DNA from 2 places in the Corynebacterium glutamicum ATCC 13032 genome. Region 1 is predicted to be linked to the other one. Evidence: riboswitches for the same ligand, from Rfam matches in the RefSeq annotation. Region 1 holds a riboswitch; the other holds the start of a gene.
The links. A riboswitch is a leader RNA that binds a small molecule or an ion and turns the genes downstream of it on or off. The one in region 1 is predicted to bind cyclic di-AMP.
Positions count from the first base shown of each region.

Region 2: it holds a riboswitch for cyclic di-AMP, as region 1 does, so the genes downstream of both, rpf1 (resuscitation-promoting factor Rpf1) here and CGL_RS10865 (C40 family peptidase) in region 1, are expected to answer to the same signal.

Region 1 covers NC_003450.3:2,318,414-2,322,763, forward strand. Annotated here, with positions in the region: gene pimB (GDP-mannose-dependent monoacylated alpha-(1-6)-phosphatidylinositol monomannoside mannosyltransferase) at 1-363, opposite strand, end outside; gene CGL_RS10860 (NlpC/P60 family protein) at 389-1,408, opposite strand; gene CGL_RS10865 (C40 family peptidase) at 1,553-2,182, opposite strand; cyclic di-AMP (ydaO/yuaA leader) riboswitch at 2,195-2,383, opposite strand; gene qcrB (cytochrome bc1 complex cytochrome b subunit) at 3,057-4,350, opposite strand, start outside.
Region 2 covers NC_003450.3:865,877-870,226, reverse strand. Annotated here, with positions in the region: gene CGL_RS04135 (glutaminyl-peptide cyclotransferase) at 1-312, shown strand, start outside; gene CGL_RS04130 (DUF2771 domain-containing protein) at 324-851, shown strand; gene CGL_RS04125 (cold-shock protein) at 906-1,289, opposite strand; cyclic di-AMP (ydaO/yuaA leader) riboswitch at 1,671-1,839, shown strand; gene rpf1 (resuscitation-promoting factor Rpf1) at 1,846-2,427, shown strand; gene CGL_RS04115 (hypothetical protein) at 2,653-2,844, opposite strand; gene CGL_RS04110 (helicase-associated domain-containing protein) at 2,910-4,350, shown strand, end outside.

The sequences.
Region 1 (4,350 bases):
CTCATGCCCATGAGTGGAGGCAATAACCTTGCTCGCACCTGCCTGCTTCGCTGTGCCTGCCATCAACGCCAACGGAGCCGCAGCACCGAACCACACATTATCGATCTCTCGCTCACGAATGATCTCCGCCATAGCGTGTGCCGTTGTTGGGGTGGGCAGCATCACCGAACGAGGCCACCTAATGACCTCATAGTCCAAAGTCTTGTCGTAGGCATGCGCTTCCTCAGCGTTTTGAGTCGACGCAAACACCACGATCGACTCAGGATCTTGAGTAGCGATGAAATCCCTCAAATAGCTTTGGATTCCGCCGATCCGTGGAGGAAAATCATTGGTCACAACGAGAGTTTTTCGGGATGCAGACACAAAGATTCTCCTGACGAACTATTTCTTAGTAGCGACGCGCACCATAAAACGGTGCTGAATCAACAGATACCACCTGCACAGGGATTCCGTAGTCTGAGGCGTGCACAATCTTTCCGTCCCCAATATACAGTCCCACGTGAGTAGCACCTGGGTAATATCCAATGACATCGCCAGGCTGCAGCTCATCTCTGCTCACCGGCGTTCCGCCAGCCATCTGAGCTTGAGACGTACGTGGCAAAGTCTTACCCATCTGCTGATACGCCCAATAGATCAAACCTGAGCAATCAAACTCATTTGGGCCAATGCCACCCCAACCATAAGGGCTTCCCAACTTAGACAAGGCAGCATCCACCGCACCCGAAGTCGCAGCGGAAAGACCAAGCAAATCAGTCAGATCAATGTCCAATGGACCATTCTTAGCAACCCACATTTCCCGCTCCTGTGGCGTCAGGGCATCCACCCGGTCTCGGATCTCCGATTTTCGACCATCCAATGCTTCCTTTTCAGATTCAAGCTCCGCCTGGCGTACCTTCAGCTGCCCCAACTGGAACTCCGCTTCCGCCTTAGTACGGTTTGCTTGATACACAGCTTCTGCGGACTTCTCAGTCTCCGCGTTGAGGGATTCAACCACATCACTAGTGGACTTAGTCAACGTTGAAAGGTAGCTCATCCGATCAATCACGTTTTGTGGATCTTCTGCAGACACCGCAATGCTCAAAGGATCCGTGACTGTGCCACGATACTTCGCCTGAGCGATCCGATTGATCTCCGAACGATAAGCTTCGACATTCTCCGATGCTTGATCAGCCGCCTCACGGTAGCTTACCGACTGCTCCTGAACTTCCTTGATCGTGACCTCACGAGCCTCAATATCAATCTCAAGCTGTTTGACTTCCTCATTCTGGGCAGACGTTTCCTGAGAGACATGCTCGATATCAGCAATCAGTTGATCGACTTCCTCCGCACCGGAATGCGAAGGCACCAGAATCAGCGTGCTTGCGATAACACATGACGCCACAACGCTCACCCAACGGCGACCAAACATCTTCAAAAATCCCCTATCAACCTCATTCAAGCAACTCCACTACTCTAACCCGATTACAAAAGCCTAGCCAAGGAAAAGAAGCAAGCCGCTCTCAACTTTTTCAAGGAGTGCGGCTTGCTTCAAAAGCTTAAGACTTTATGCAGATTAGAAACGAACTGCAGAGTGGAATGGCATGTAATCCAAGGAGTGCTCAGACAGAGGGGTGCTGCTGTTCAGTGCGTGGATAACGGTGCCGTGGCCGGAGTAGATACCAACGTGGGTAGCGCCGGAGTAGAACGCAACGATGTCGCCAGCCTGAAGGTCAGAGTAAGCAACAGGGGTGCCCTGTGCAGCCTGAGCCTGGGAGGTACGTGGGATGGACTTGCCAACCTGGCTGTATGCCCATGAGGTAAGGCCGGAGCAGTCGAAAGCGTTAGGACCGGTAGCACCCCAACCGTATGGGGAACCAATCTTGGTGCGCGCTGCATCAACGATTGCCTGACCGGTGCTTGCTGCAGGTGCAGCCTGTGCTGCAGGTGCATCAATGACGGCTGCGTAAGCAGTAGGAGCTGCCTGGCTGCTAAGGGAAGGGATCCACTGATCGATTCCTGGAACGTTGTTAAGACCTGGAGTGGTCTCGATGCCAGCGATGTCAACGCTGATTCCGGTGCCAGGAACAACAACCTCAGCTGCCTGTGCTGGGGAGGCGATAGCTGCGGTTGCTCCAAGCGCAACTGCAGATGCTGCTACAGCCTTGCGAGTTGCGTTTGAATTGTTGCGACGGTGCTTACCCACTGATGAAACTCCAAATTCTTCCTGTTTGCTGACCGAGTTAGCTGTCGGGTTCGGAGCGGAAGGCCCCTATCCCCACTCCTTCTCTCTCTGCGAGAGAACCCTTGTGGGAAACTCACCCCAGGAACACGTTTGGTTCCCCGGCTCGCCGCACGATTTAAAGAATTTCTCTAAACTATGCTTGCGATTAAGCGTCTATTTGTTTCTGTAATGCTGGCGGAAATTCGGTGTCCGTCCCGCAATGTCTCAATAAGGTTACGAAACCGCAACAACACTTGTCTAGCCCAAGCGAAAAAATTGGTCGTTATCGAACCGTTATCGCGGATTAATTTGACCGAGACGCAAGTCCTCCACTCAGACCCCAACTACTAAGGGTTCTCCCCTAGAACCCTGAGAAGGCTAGATGACCTGCAATTTCAGGAAACTTCCAGTAGTCAAATCGTTTTCACAGAGCCGAAAAATCGGCACTAGTTTCAGCAATGATCTCACTATGTGACATTAATCACCATTGGCGGCTTATGCTTTGAGATTTGGAGTTATGAAAACAATTTTTAAGCCACACCGAGCTGGATTTTGAGCGGAATTTGAGCGAAGTTGACACTGACCCCAGGCGACCTAGGGCGTAATGCTCACGACGAAGAACACTCCTTATATATATAAGGAGAAGAAAACTCTACGCTTTCCACGCGCCTGCACGTTGCTTCACACCGCCACAAGCTACATATAAGGCAACTACAGGCTCTACGCCACTCCTCGTGTGTCAAAGAGCCCTCTCCCTTATCTTCAGCCTCGTCTGAATAGAGAAAAACTCCCCGATGCGGAGACCTTTCGATTCAGGTCCCTACAGCGGGGAGTTTCAGAGATGAAGTCCTAGAAACTAGTTCTTGCCCTCATTCTTGTCACGCTCAATGTTTGCCTCGTTGAGTGCACGAAGAGTGTTCGCTTCCTCAATGTGGTTTGCGTGCTCAATTTCCTTAGCCTTCGCACGGATGTCTTCTGGATCAGGTCCGAAGAATCCACCGCGGGTTTCAACCTCAGCGTAACCAAGCTGGTTCATCTGCTTTGGAACCGCAGCGCCAGCGTATGGCAGTGGGATTGGGTGACCATGGTCATCAACTGGGCCAAGTGGCTGGTGAACTTCAATGAAGGCACCATTTGGCATCTGCTTGATGATACCGGTCTCGATGCCGTGCTCCAGGACCTCGCGGTCAGAGCGCTGCAAGCCGATGCACAGTCGGTAAGTGATGAAGTATGCAATAGCTGGTCCAACGATGAGGCCGATACGACCGATCCAGGTCATCGCGTTCAGTGAAACATGGAACTGCATTGCGTAAACATCGTTACCACCAGAAACGGTAAGCAGGATGTAGAAGACAAGCGCCATGACACCGAGTGAGGTGCGGACTGGAACATCGCGAGGACGCTGCAGCAAGTTGTGGTGTGCATCGTCGCCGGTGAACTTACGCTCAATGAATGGGTAAGTCACAAGCAGAACCACGAGGATACCCAGCATCACAGCAACCCAGAAGACTGCTGGAATAGTGTAGTTACCGAGGTAGAGCTCCCATGCCGGCATGACACGAGCAGCACCATCTGTCCACAGCATGTAAACGTCAGGCTGGGAACCAGCAGACACCTGTGAAGGGTTGTACGGTCCAAGATTCCAAATTGCGTTAATGGTGGTGACACCAGCAAGCAGTGCGAGGAAACCGAAGACGATGAGGCCGAAAGCAACAGCCTTAACTGCGAACAGAGGCATGATTCGGATACCGATCACGTTGTTCTCAGTGCGGCCAGCGCCTGGGAACTGGGTGTGCTTCTGGTACCAAACAAGTGCCAGGTGAGCTGCGATCAAGCCAAGCAGGATAGCTGGGATGATTAGAACGTGTGCGATGTAGAAGCGGTCCAGCATCAGATCGGATGGGAAGTCTCCACCGAAGATCAGCCAGTGCATCCAGGTACCTATGATCGGAAGACCAACGATGATGGCGGACATGATTCGAAGACCAACACCAGAGAGCAGGTCATCAGGCAGGGAGTAACCCATGAAGCCTTCAGCCATACCCAGGATGATCAGAACAACACCGATGATCCAGTTTGCTTCACGTGGGCGACGGAACGCACCGGTGAAGAAAATACGGAGCATGTGAACCAGCATGGATACAACGAAC
Region 2 (4,350 bases), 1.5 Mb from region 1:
GAAACCTTTGCAGAGAACAGCACTGTAGATGTGACACTAGACGGCTCTCCGGTTGGGAACCTCAATGAGCTCGAATGCGTTGATGGCGAGGTATATGCCAATATTTTCCTCGATACAGACATCATGCGAATCGATCCGAACTCCGGCGAAGTCACCGCAGTGATCGATGCCTCAAATATTCCTAACAACGCCACACCAGATACAAACAATGTGCTCAACGGCATTGCACATATTCCGGATTCCGATCGTTTTTATATCACTGGTAAGCGTTGGCCTGACCTCTATGAGGTTAGATTCGTCCCTGCTGACTAGAATCAAGACTCATGGCAAGCCGGAAGACCAAGCGTAAAAACCTCATTCAGATTCTCAGCCTTATCGTTGCTGTGTTATTGGTGGTGATTTTGTCTGTGGTGTTCCAGCAATGGTGGAACAATCGCCCAGAGCCACTCCCCCAAGAGATCTCTATCTCAGCATCTTCTCCCGCTGGTGAAATCGAGGTATTCCCATTCAGCATGTGTGAACCAGGTGTTGAATGCGAAGAGAACGAGGTGCCAACGCTGGAAGTTGGTGCTGATGAAGAGTTGCACCTGACGATTCCAGAGGCAATTCATGATCATGACTGGTACTTGTTGACCATTTATGATGATCCGGCTGCAAATGACGAGTTCTACCACACCAGTTACGACGCCACCGAGGCAACCGTTCCTGGTTCTGTGGATCCAACCGAAGAGGGTGCGGAGCGCCCACGTCTGGTCGTAGTGGAAGTGTCCGCTGTGATGATCGGTGAGGATGAAAATGGTGAGGAAAGCCCTTACACCGTCACGTGGTCGCTATCCACGATGAACGAGTAACTCACTCACAAACAATAAGGAGAGGATCCGTTTTCGGATCCTCTCCTTATTGTTTTAAGACTCAAGCTCCTTCGCAACAACGCGAAGAATTTCTGCTACCTGCGCTCCAGCTTTGTGCTCCGGGTATTGCCCTTTGGCAAGGCCTGGTTGCACTCCACTTTCTAGAAGCGTGATGAGGTCAGAGATCATTCCGTTGAGCTCTTCTGGCTTGTATTTGTGCTGTGGACGCCTGCGTGGAGTTTCAAGAATCTTTATTCGAAGTGCTTGAGGGCCCTTACGGCCTGCGGCGAAGTCAAAATCGATTCGCTGTCCCTTGTGCAATTCGGTGACTCCCTTGGGAAGTACTTGCTTACCTACGAAGCAATCTTCACCACCTGGATTGGAGACAAAGCCGAAACCACGCTCCGCGTCGTACCACTTCACTGTTCCGACAGGCACTTGTCCTCACCACTTTCATTCCTAATTCATATGCTGATTCAAATTGATCAACTATTTTTGACCAGAAGAAATTATTATACACCGCAAGCATCGCGGTAAAAATTTCCCGGAAAGTTACATCGCTACCCGAAATATTCCAAATATGTAACATAAATCACACCCGATGATTCAGGCGGGATGACCTGCGACTTCAAGGTCGCACCAAAGTCAGATTGATATAGATTTCGTAAATAACGTGACACAATCGTGACCTTCGGGTTACCGTGTATCCCAGGCACCGCAACAGTTCATCTGCAAGTCCGGCTCATCGCCAAACCCTGTCTGGGGTCGGAAGTTGAACAACCTCCTTGGTGCAACAGAACTTTAAACCACAAACTCCCGCATTCATGTGGGCCATATTGCAGACAGGGACGGGGAAACCACCCACCATCTTTTCACAAAAGAAGGCATGGAGGCCAACTCCTTGGGGTGAAGCCAGACATCCACTGGCAGAGCAACTCCTCCGCTCTAACCCGACAGCTAACCTCGACGGCGACAAATGAGAGGAAAACTTTTCATGGGACGTCACTCCACTAAGACTAGCTCCGCGTTCACCAAGCTCGCAGCTTCCACCATCGCTTTCGGTGCTGCTGCAACCATCATGGCTCCTTCTGCATCTGCTGCACCTGATTCCGACTGGGATCGCCTCGCACAGTGCGAGTCCGGTGGTAACTGGGCAATCAACACCGGTAACGGCTACCACGGTGGTCTGCAGTTCTCCGCTAGCACCTGGGCTGCTTACGGCGGCCAGGAGTTCGCTACCTACGCATACCAGGCAACCCGTGAGCAGCAGATCGCTGTTGCAGAGCGCACCTTGGCTGGTCAGGGCTGGGGCGCATGGCCTGCTTGCTCCGCTTCCCTTGGACTGAACTCCGCTCCAACCCAGCGTGACCTCTCCGCTACCACCTCCACCCCAGAGCCAGCTGCAGCTGCACCAGCTGTTGCTGAGTACAACGCTCCTGCAGCCAACATCGCAGTTGGCTCCACCGACTTGAACACCATCAAGTCCACCTACGGCGCTGTCACCGGCACCCTCGCTCAGTACGGCATCACCGTTCCAGCTGAGGTTGAGTCTTACTACAACGCTTTCGTCGGCTAAATCTAGCTGCACTTTTTAAAAGGGAGGGAACCTTAAACGGGTTCCCTCCCTTTTTGCATGCCATTTCACGACGCGCCAGTCATCCTTTTGTGAATTGGGCACCAAGATTTCCTGATTTTGGCCACCATTTTGCCGAAACCTTGGTGCCGAAAGTACGCCCAGTAGAAAAACCGCATGAAAAAAGAGGCAACACCGCCGAAACGGGTTGCCTCTTTTTTAAGTTTCTTAGCGGTTGATCCGGGTGTACGGGTGAACGTATCCGGTCTCTTCTGCAGAAACTGGGAATTCCTTGTCATCGCCCCATGGGCTGGACGCGCCTGCGACCTTGGAGATGAGTTCAGTAACGACGTGTCCGTCAGCTGGATTGTGCTCCGGCCATGCCGGATCGACGAAGTGCTTCTTCTCTACGTTTGCCATGTCATACATTCTTTCAAACTCTGGGAACAAAAGTCACCTCAACAAGGCTTAAACTTAACAACATCATGAAAAAAGACTCCCCCATCCCCACCCTCAAGGGGTGGTTGGATACTCAAAGTGATGATCAGCTCTCCACAATCCTTAGAAATCGACCCGATACGGTTCTCCCTTTACCACCTAATTTGGCCTCTCTTGCTGCGCGTTTACAGCTGAGGGCGTCTGCGATTCGCGCGGTGTTGAAACTCAATGCGTTGGAACTTGGTGTGTTGGAGGCCGTGGCCAACCTTGGTGGTGAACTCCACCCGGTTACTGCCCCCGAAGTGGTGGAATATTTGCATGTGGCGTTGGCAGAGGATCTTCCAGCGCAAGACACGATTGGTGCGGCTCTTGCCACGCTGAAAAATTTCGCGTTGGTTTATGGCGATGACCAGTTGATGATTGCTCAGGAGACGATGCCTGCGTTGCCTGTTCATTGGCGGTTGCTTCCGGAGGTAAGTGATCGCGGGCAGAGTGAGGAACAGGTGAGGGAAAGCGTCGATAAGCTTTCTGATAGGCACCGCAAACTTTTGCACACGCTTGCGGCCTCGGGTGGCTTCGGTCTGACGCGCGATGCGGCGCCTGATGCGGATCCGTCGCGGCCGATTCCGCAGTTGCTGGCGTCGGGGTTGTTGGCGCGCGTGGATGAGCAGACCGTGCGCCTGCCGGCGATGGTGCGGCGTGTGATTGAGGGCCGCGAGCAGCTGCCCGCTCAGGTGCGCCCAATTCCGCGCACGGCGGCGCCAGGTTCGAATGATGGCGGCATTGCAGCCGGCCTTGAGGTGGTGCGGCACATGCGATTGCTTATCGACGCCCTCAGCCACGTTCCCGCCCCCACGCTGAAAGTCGGAGCCCTCGGTGTGCGCGTGGTGACTCGCCTGAGCAAGGAATTAGACCTTGATGAGACCGAGCTGGCACGTCTACTGAGTTTGGGTATGGCCAGCGGTCTAATCCGTAAAGGCGTGCCCGATCCATTGCCCATGGATGATGATGGCGGCGATTACGTCGCTCCCACCCCGCTGGCTGACGAATGGATGGAATATGATCTGGCGCACCAATTGGGCACGTTGATGTCTGGTTGGTGGAAGCAAACTTACGCGCCGTGGTTGGTGGGTCGGGCTGATGATAAGGACAAGCCGATCCATGTTCTCAGTAAAACAAGCATCATTGATTCGCTTCCTGATGCTCGTGCGAAGATCCTGTCCTCTTTATCTAGGGTTTTAGTGGACAATCTGCACGCGGATTTAGCATTCCATTATCCCCTTGCGGCGAGTCGGATGAATCCTGACACCATCACACAGCTGGTACAGGAAGCCCAGTGGATCGGAGCATATTCTCAAGGCGTGACCGCAGCGGGTCAGGCCTTAATTGATGGCGAAAACCCTACGGAGGTAATCAAGGCTCCTGCGCCGGTGGAGAATTTCATCGTGCAAGGCGATTTCACCATCATGGTTCCAGGACCACTAACCC